4 regions of the Saccharopolyspora cebuensis genome follow, and region 1 is predicted to be linked to each of the others. Evidence: riboswitches for the same ligand, from Rfam matches in the RefSeq annotation. Region 1 holds a riboswitch; each other region holds the start of a gene.
The links. Region 1 has a riboswitch for cobalamin ahead of ABD976_RS00745 (precorrin-8X methylmutase). Riboswitches for the same ligand answer to the same signal wherever they lie in the genome.
Positions count from the first base shown of each region.

Region 1 (2,192 bases):
CTTCCGCGCGCCGAGGCGGCGGGCCCGTTCCAGCCCGGCCGCGACGTCCGGCGGTGCCAGCGAGACGAACGCGGTCTCGACCGTGTCGAAACCGCAGGTCTCCTGCAAGAGCCGGGAGACCTTGCACACCTCGGCGTTGGCGTCCGGGTCGGTGGAGCCCCGGCCGACCAGCACCACGGCCGTGTCCGCCCACTCCTCGCGCGGCACCACCGCGGCGATCCGCTCGGCCAGCAGGTCCAGCAGCACCGGGTGCGGGCCCATCGGGCGGCCGAACGCGAACGACGTGCCCGGGTGGCGGCGGACCTCCCGCTCCAGAGCGGCGGGGATGTCGCCCTTGCCGTGCCCGGCGGCGACCAGCACCAGCGGAACCGCCGCCATGGTGCGGTGGCCGCGCGCGGCGAGCTCGCCCCACGCCTCGGTGACGGCGGGTGCGGACAGCTCGATGAAGCCGCCCGCGACGTCGATCCCGGCGGGGGCCATCCGGCCGCGCACCCGGTCGATGAACGCGCGGAACTCCTCGACCCCGCCGTCGTCCACCGTCCCGTGGCCCACGATCAGCAGCGGCTGCGGTGCGGTCACCGGTCCTCCTCCTGGTTCTCCCGCCAGTACAGCAGGGCGTTGACGGCGGCGGCGGCGATCGCCGCGCCACCGCGTTCGGTCAGCGTGCTCACCCCGGGGAGTCCGCTGCGCCGCAACGCCGCCTTGGCGGCCACGGCGCCGACGAAGCCCACCGGCACGCCGACGACGAGCGCGGGTCGCACCGCGCCCGCCTCGGCGAGCCGCAGAAGTTCGGCCAGCGCGGTCGGGGCGTTGCCGATCGCCCACACCGCGCCGTCGGGATGGCGTTCGGCGGCGGCCCGGATGCCCGCGGCCGACCGGGTGAGCCCGTCCTCGGCGGCGACCCCGGGCAGGTCCAGCGCGACCAGCGGTTCCCGGGACGTGATGCCCACCGCCACCATGCGCACGTCGGTGATCAGCGCGGCGCCGTCGAGCAGCGCCCGCCGCCCGGCGCGCACCGCGGCCTCGGTGGTGACCACCTCGCCGGTCCAGCTCGGGTCCGCCGTGGTGTGCACGACGCGCTCCACCACGGCGCGGCTCAGCGGGGCGAAGTGCCCGAAATCGGCGCGCTCCCGCATGATCCGGTACGACTCGATCTCGATCGGGTGCACCCGCCGCGGTGGCGGGTCGAACGTGGTCATGCTCGCTCCGGCTCCTCGACTCCGGCCGGACGGGGAGCGACGTCCGCAGCGGAGCCCGCGGGCCGCCGTCGGCGACCGCGTTCCGGCATCCCGCATGGGAGCCCGACCTCCTGGGTTCTCCCGCCCGGGGTGGGGTGTCCGCGCGCCGCGGCGCGACGCGGGGCCGGCGCGCAGTGTCCTGACTCCCGGATCGACGCGGTGTCCCCGGCCTTCCAGCCTCGCGGCCGTGGCCATCGGTGGGGTCCGCTCCCCGGTCACAGTGGCGGGACCGCCCCGGATTCGCACCGGGTTCCTGCACTGCCAGCCGACGTATCCTGACCTGCCGAGCACCCCAGGTCAAACCCCGTGAATTCGATCACGCACCCGGCCCGAGGACGCCCACCTCACCCGGAAGGGTGCTGAGTGAGGGGCACCTTCATCCGGCTATGTCGGATGAAGGTGCCCCTCACCAGGGCTCGGCGGGGTCGCGGGGTCAGCGCTTGAGGTATTCCAGGACCGCCAGGACCCTCCTGTTGGTCTCCGGTTCCTGCGCGAGCCCGAGCTTGCCGAAGATGCTCGCGATGTACTTGCCCACCGCCCCCTCGCTCACCACGAGGCGCTGCGCGATGGCGGCGTTGGAGCAGCCCTCCGCCATCAGGGCCAGGACGCCGCGCTCCCGGTCGGTGAGGTCCTGGAGCGGGGTGGCGCGGCGGGCGACCAGGGCGGAGATGACCTCCGGGTCCATCGCCGTGCCGCCCGCGGCGACCCGGCGGACCGCGTCGACGAACTGCTCGGCGTTGAACACCCGTTCCTTGAGCAGGTAGCCGACAGCGCCCGCGCCGTCGGCGAGGAGCTCGCGGGCGTAGAGCTGCTCGACGTGCTGGGAGAGCACGAGCACCGGCAGGCCGGGGATCGCGCGGCGGGCGACCAGCGCGGCCTGCAGCCCTTCGTCGGTCTTGGTGGGCGGCAGCCGGACGTCGACGACGGCGACGTCGGGGCGGTGGTCGAACAGCG
Region 1 is NZ_BAABII010000001.1:164,928-167,119, forward strand. Features, by position in the region: gene ABD976_RS00740 (sirohydrochlorin chelatase) at 1-579, opposite strand, end outside; gene ABD976_RS00745 (precorrin-8X methylmutase) at 576-1,199, opposite strand; cobalamin riboswitch at 1,371-1,494, opposite strand; gene ABD976_RS00750 (response regulator transcription factor) at 1,672-2,192, opposite strand, start outside.

Region 2 (2,192 bases), on a different contig from region 1:
GAATTCCTCGACGTCGATGTGCCAGGTCTCCAGGTAGGCGCAGACCGCGCCCTTGCGCTTGCCGCCCTGGTTGACCGCGACCGCGGTGTCGTTGGCGATCTTGAGGAACGGCACCACGCCCTGCGAGTTGCCGTTGGTGCCGCGGATGTGCGCGCCGATGCCGCGCACCGGCGTCCAGTCGTTGCCGAGCCCGCCCGCGTACTTCGACAGCAGGGCGTTGTTGCTGATCGAGTGGAAGATCGCGGCGAGGTCGTCGTCCACCGTGGTCAGGAAGCACGACGAGAGCTGCGGGCGGGTGGTCCCGGCGTTGAACAGGGTCGGCGTCGAGCACATGAAGTCCATCGAGGACAGCAGCTCGTAGAACTCGATCGCGCGCGCCTCGCGGTCGTCCTCGCGCAGCGCCAGGCCCATCGCGACCCGCATGAAGAACGCCTGCGGCAGCTCGTAGCGGGTGCCGCCGACGTGCAGGAAGTAGCGGTCGTAGAGGGTCTGCAGGCCGAGGAACCCGAAGGCGAGGTCGCGGTCGGGCAGCAGGGCGCGGCCGAGCCGGTCCAGGTCGAACGAGGCCAGTTCCGGGGCGAGCTGACCGGCGTCGACGCCGAAGCGCACGTAGTCGGCGAAGTAGCCCGGGTACTGGTCGCGCATTTCGACCTGGTCGGCTTCCCGCGGCTGTCCGGCCAACAGGCTCAGCACCTCGCGGCGCAGCTTGTCCAGCAGCAGCCGGGCGGTGACCGCGAAGTAGTTCGGTTCGACTTCGACCAGGGTGCGCGCGGCCATGATCTGCGCCAGCGCGAGTTCGTCACCGCTGATGCCGTCGTAGATGGTGCGCTGGACCTCGGCCAGCACGGCGTCGGCCGATACCCCGGTCAGGCCGTCGCACGCCTGCTGGACCACGGTGGACACCCGGGTCCAGGTCGGGGTGGCGAGTGTTGCGGTCACTTGGGCTCTCTCCCTCGCGAGCTCGGTGGACCACGACGGCGCACGGGGAGACCGCGGGGCGGTCGTCCGCGTGGACCCGCCCTCGAGGTCCCGGACAGGCACGCGCGCGGCGTGCCACCGGTGGCAGGTCTTCGGACTCACGGGCGGCCTACTGGTCGTGGCTTCCCAGGCTCGACGAGCCCAGTGCCGGATACGACGGTCGTTCCCGTTCACCGCTGCGGGGCAGTCCCGGACTCGCACCGGGTTCCCTCTTCGCCACCGGATCGCTCCGGTGGACCACCAGCGGCCACACACTACATCTTGGGTCAGCTCCTCTTTCGGATGGCCACATACCGGTGTGTCGGGCTTCCGGTCGACACGCCCGGACCGGTCGCCGAGACTGGCGGGGCGGACCACGGGGAGAGGGGGATCCCGGCATGGGGGCCGTCGACGAGGCCGAATTGCGCAGGCTGCTCGCCCAGCTCAGCGTCGCGGACAAGGTCCGGTTGCTGACCGGGGCGGACCTGTGGACGCTGCACCCGCTCCCGGAGATCGGGCTGCGTCCCTTGGTGCTCTCCGACGGTCCGCACGGCGTGCGCGGCCCCACCTTCGACGAGCGCGATGCCTCGCTGCTGCTGCCGGTGGCCTCGGCGCTGGCCGCCACCTGGGACCGGGCGGCGGCGCGCACCGCGGGCGGGCTGCTCGGCGACGAGGCCCGCAGGCGCGGCGTGCACGTGGTGCTCGCACCGACCGTCAACCTGCACCGCACCCCGTTCTCGGGCAGGCACTTCGAGAACTTCTCCGAGGACCCGCTGCTGGTCGCCGCGATGGGCGCCGAGGTCGTCGCGGGCGTCCAGTCCCGCGACGTGGCCGCCACGCCGAAGCACTTCGCGGCCAACGACAGCGAGACCGAACGGCTGTCCTACGACGTGCGGGTGGACGAGCGGACGCTGCGGGACGTCTACCTCGCCCCGTTCGAGCGGATCATCGCCGAAGCCGGGCCGTGGGCGCTGATGGCCGCCTGCAACTCGGTCCTCGGCCGGTCCATGACCGAGAACTCCTGGCTGCTCAACGACGTGCTCAAGGGCGAGTGGGACTGGGACGGCGCGGTGGTGTCGGACTGGTTCGCCACCCGCTCGGTGGAGGCCGCGGCGCTGGGCGGGCTGGACCTGGCCATGCCCGGGCCGGGTGGGCCGTGGCGGGAGCTGGGCGCCGCGGTGGAGGGCAACCGGGTGCCGGAATCCGTGCTCGACGACAAGGTGCTGCGGCTGCTG
Region 2 is NZ_BAABII010000012.1:2,725-4,916, forward strand. Features, by position in the region: gene ABD976_RS17395 (ribonucleoside-diphosphate reductase subunit alpha) at 1-939, opposite strand, end outside; cobalamin riboswitch at 1,045-1,235, opposite strand; gene ABD976_RS17400 (glycoside hydrolase family 3 protein) at 1,356-2,192, shown strand, end outside.
Region 2: another riboswitch for cobalamin. It lies ahead of ABD976_RS17395 (ribonucleoside-diphosphate reductase subunit alpha); the one in region 1 lies ahead of ABD976_RS00745 (precorrin-8X methylmutase).

Region 3 (2,192 bases), on a different contig from region 1:
CCGGCGAGTAGTCCGTCATGTCCTCGTCGTGACCCGGCAGCCCGAGGAAGGTGCCGGAAATGGGGTCGAGCGCGGCCAGCTCGTCGACGAACCGGTCGCTGATCTCGTGCACGCCCTGCTGATCAGTCGCCATGCCCGCCCACGCTAGTCGTCGCCCGCCGGAGCCTCATCCGGATTCCTCCGGCGCGGTCGTGCACCCGGCGAAAACCCGCAGCCGGTGCGACGATTCGGCAGGTGGAGCGGACAACGAGCGGTCGTCGAACGGGCCCCGCCCGCGGTGCGGTGCTGGGTCTGCTGCTGGTGCTCGTCGGGATGGTCACCAGCGGCTGCCTGCACGTGAACGCGGCGCTCACGATCGACGGCGAGGACGCCGTCGCGGGTGAGCTGGTGATCACCACGCAGACCGCCGACGGGAAGGTCCCGTTCCAGTTGACCCCGCCCGAGGACCTGGCCGACCAGGTGCGGATCACGCCTTACGCGCAGGGCGACCGGGTCGGCTCGCACCTGTCGTTCCGCGGCCTGAGCTTCGACGAGGTGACCCGGCTGAGCCAGTCGCTCACCCCGGACGACTCGCGCTACCAGTTCCAGCTCTCCCGCAGCGGCTCGCTGGTGATCCTGGAGGCCTCGGCCGACCTCACCCCGCTGGCCAACACCGACTCGTCGGTCGAGGTCAAGGTCAGCGCGCCGGGCGAGATCACCAGCACCAACGGCGAGGAGAGCGCGGGCACGGTCACCTGGGAGCTGGAACCGGGCGAGGTGACCAGGCTCGCGGCGACCTTCCAGTACGCCAGCGCGACCGGCGGCGGCTGGGTCGGCTGGGCGGCGCTGCTGACCGGCACGACCTTCCTGGTGGCGCTGGTCGTCGCCGCGCTGGCGCTGACCACCCACCTGCGGGCGCGCGCGGCCGAGGAAGCCTGAGCGCGCACCCCGCAAGGCCACCCGGACCGGACCCCTTAGGGTGAGGCGCGAGCCAGTCGTGCCCGCGGGAGCGGGACGGGGAATCCGGTCGGAAGCCGGAGCTGACGCGCAGCGGTAGGGGTGCTGGGCGAGGACACGTGCCACTGGGCCACCAGGCCCGGGAAGGCTCCTCGCCCGTACGAGCCCGAGCCCGAAGACCTGCTGGCTCGCCGGGACGCACACCGCTTCCCGGCTCGCACCCGGGCTTCGCGACCGAGCCCCGAGCGAAGGACGGTAGTCTTGCGCACCCGCCGCGCGGTGGTCCTGACCAGCCTCGCCACCCTCGCCCTCACCAGTTGCGCCGCACCCGAGGCCGGAGCACCGGCACCCGGCGCCGTGTCCGTGCCCAACTGCGACCGGGAGGTCGTGGTCGAGCAACCGCCGCAGCGCGCGGTGAGCCTGAACCAGAGCACCACCGAGATCATGCTGTCGCTGGGCCTGCAGGACCGGATGGTCGGCACCGCGACCTGGACCGACCCGGTGGACCCGGACCTGGCCGAAGCCAACGCGCGGGTGCCGAGGCTGGCCGACAACGCCCCGTCGTTCGAGACCGTGCTGAGCACCGAACCGGACATCGTGCTGGGCGCCTACCAGGCCGTCTTCACCGATGAGCGGGTCGCCTCGCGGGAGCGCTTCGGGCAGCTCGGCGTGCCGACCTACCTGTCGCCGAGCAACTGCCTGCCGGAGGAGGCGCCGCTGGGCGAACCGGTGGTGCTGGAGGACATCTACCGCGAGGTGCGGGAGATCGCGACGCTGTTCGGGGTGCCCGAGCGCGGCGAGGCGCTGATCGCGGACCTGCGCGACCGGGTGTCGGCGGCGCAGCGGAAGGTGGCGGGGCTGGACCTGCCGCCGGAGACCTCCGTGCTGTTCTGGTTCGCCCGCACCGAAACCCCGTACGTGGCGGGCGGCACCGGTGCCCCGGCGATCATGGCGCGCACCCTCGGGGTCCGCGGCACCTACGCCGACCAGCGCTCGATGTGGCCGCAGATCGGCTGGGAGGACATCCTGGCCCGCAACCCCTCGCTGCTGGTGCTCGGTGATCTGACCCGCGACGGCGAGGGCGACTCGTTGCGGGCCAAGGTCGACTTCCTGCGCGGCGACCCGGCCGTCTCCCGGCTCCCGGCGGTGCGCGAGCAGCGCTGGCTGCCGATGACCGGCACGGCGCTGAACGTGAGCCTGCAGACCATCGACGGGATCGAGGCCCTGGCCGACGCGCTGGTCGAGCTGGACCGGCA
Region 3 is NZ_BAABII010000013.1:85,851-88,042, reverse strand. Features, by position in the region: gene ABD976_RS19510 (DUF885 domain-containing protein) at 1-133, opposite strand, end outside; gene ABD976_RS19505 (DUF3153 domain-containing protein) at 235-918, shown strand; cobalamin riboswitch at 955-1,138, shown strand; gene ABD976_RS19500 (ABC transporter substrate-binding protein) at 1,198-2,192, shown strand, end outside.
Region 3: another riboswitch for cobalamin. It lies ahead of ABD976_RS19500 (ABC transporter substrate-binding protein); the one in region 1 lies ahead of ABD976_RS00745 (precorrin-8X methylmutase).

Region 4 (2,192 bases), on a different contig from region 1:
GGAACCGATCGTGGTGCTCGGCAGCGGCGGCAACCGCAACGACCGCTGCTGGGCCGCCTGCCGCCCGGCGTAGTCACCGCGCCGCGCGTGCTCCGGGCGCAGCGAGTCCAGCCGGGCCCGGACCCGGTTGTCGCGCACCGAGTCGGCTCCGGCCCGGTCGGCGACCGCGCGCCGGGCGGCGGTGAGCTCGTCGGCCACCGCCTCGCGCCCGTCGCGCAGCGCCCGGCCGAGGACCACGACCTCGTCGACCTTCTGCCGCGCGAAGGCCAGCCAGGACGCCACCCGCGCGTCCACGGCGGTCTCGGCCTCGACGTCGTAGGGCACGTGCAGCAGCGAGCAGGACGTGCCGACCGCGACCTCGCCCGCCAGGCCCAGCAGGGTCGCGGCGGTGGACAGCGCGCCGTCCAGGTCGGTGCGCCAGACGTTGCGCCCGTCGACCAGTCCGGCGACCAGCGCCTTGTCCGCCAGGCCGCGCACCGACGGGAGCCGGTCCAGCGCCGACCGCCCGGCGACCAGGTCCACCGCCAGCGCCTCGACCGGGGTGGCGGCCAGCTCGCCGAGCGCCTCGCCCAGATCGCCGAAGTAGCCGGCCGCCAGGATCTTCGGCCGCTCGGTCAGCTCGCCCAGGCGCCGGTAGGCGGCGCGCAGCGCGGCCAGCTCGGCGGGGGAGCGGTCGGCGGCGAACGCGGGCTCGTCGAGCTGCACCCACTCCGCGCCCGCGCGGTGCAGCTCACCGAGCAGCTCGGCGTAGGCGGTCAGCAGGTCGTCGAGCCGGTCCAGCGGGCGGAACGACTCCGGCGCCTGGTCGTCCGATTTGGACAGCAGCAGGAAGGTCAGCGGCCCGACCAGCACCGGGCGGGTGGTCACGCCCGCTTCCAGGGCTTCCTGGTACTGGTCCACAGGGGACTGATCGGACAGCGAGAACCGCGTGTCCGGGCCGATTTCCGGGACGAGGTAGTGGTAGTTGGTGTCGAACCACTTGGTCATCTCCAGCGGCGGCGTGGACTCCACCCCGCGCGCCATCGCGAAGTAGGTGTCCAGCGGGCTCAGCCCGAGCGCGGTGAACCGTTCGGGCACCGCACCGAAGACGACCGCGGTGTCGAGCACCTGGTCGTAGTACGAGAACGTGTTGCCCGGCACCGAATCCAGTCCGGCCTCGTGCAGCGAGCGCCACGTGTCCACCCGCAGACCGCGGGCGACCTCCCGGAGTTCCGGCTCGCCGATCCGCCCGGCCCAGTAGCGCTCCAGGGCTCGTTTGAGCTCCCGGTCGGGGCCGATCCGGGGGTAGCCCAGCACGGTGGAACCGATCGTGGTTGTCAACGCTCTCTCCTCGCGAGCTCGACGACAGGGGTCCGAGACCGGGAGAGCGCAGGGCGCGACGGCGCGACGAGCTGCCGCGCGGGCGTCGTCCGGCAGGCCCTCCCGCGGGGCCTCGAACAGCGCGCACCGCTCCGGCGCGCGCACCGGTGGCAGGTCTTCGGACTCACGGGCGCTTCCCGGCGTCGCCGGGGATTCCTACTGGCCGTCGCTTCCCGGGCCTGGTGGCCCAGTGCTGATCCCGGTCGTGGACCGGGGACGGCGTTGGTTCCCGTTCACCGCTGCGGGGCAGTCCCGGATTCGCACCGGGTTCCCTCTTGCCTCGGCCGCTCCCGCCCGGTCGGGTGGGGGCGGCCGAACCACCAGCACGGATCAGGCTAGCCGCCGACCTCGCGTTGGCAAGGGCGCCCGCCGCCACGAGGGTCCCCGCGCACCGGGCGCGGCGCCCGTTGACGTCGCCTTTCGACCCGCCGCGCCACCGCGGTGAGATCCCGGACACACCGTCGCGCGGGCGCCCGCCCGCCGTCGAGCCGGACGGTCCGGTGGCGCGCGGCGTCACCGAGCACCGCGGCCGGCGCCTCGCGCGGACGCCCGCCACGTCGGTCCACCGGGGACGGGACCCTCCGCAGTGGGCGTCCGCTCAGCGCTGCGCCGGGTCGGCGGGGAGCCGGTCGAGGGGCATCCCGAACACCTCGCGGTAGGTCGCCAGCGCCTCGTCCTCGGTGAGGGTCCGCTCGGTGCGCTCGCCGTGCTCGGTGCGGACCAGTCGCGTTCCGCTGAGGGTGACCCGGCCCGCGCCGGTGCGCAGCGAGCAGGTCGGGCCGCGGGTGAACGGCGAGCGCGGCGAGGTCTGCTGGTACCAGCAGGTGGGCTCG
Region 4 is NZ_BAABII010000009.1:65,863-68,054, forward strand. Features, by position in the region: gene metE (5-methyltetrahydropteroyltriglutamate--homocysteine S-methyltransferase) at 1-1,320, opposite strand, end outside; cobalamin riboswitch at 1,452-1,696, opposite strand; gene ABD976_RS14355 (arylamine N-acetyltransferase family protein) at 1,958-2,192, opposite strand, start outside.
Region 4: another riboswitch for cobalamin. It lies ahead of metE (5-methyltetrahydropteroyltriglutamate--homocysteine S-methyltransferase); the one in region 1 lies ahead of ABD976_RS00745 (precorrin-8X methylmutase).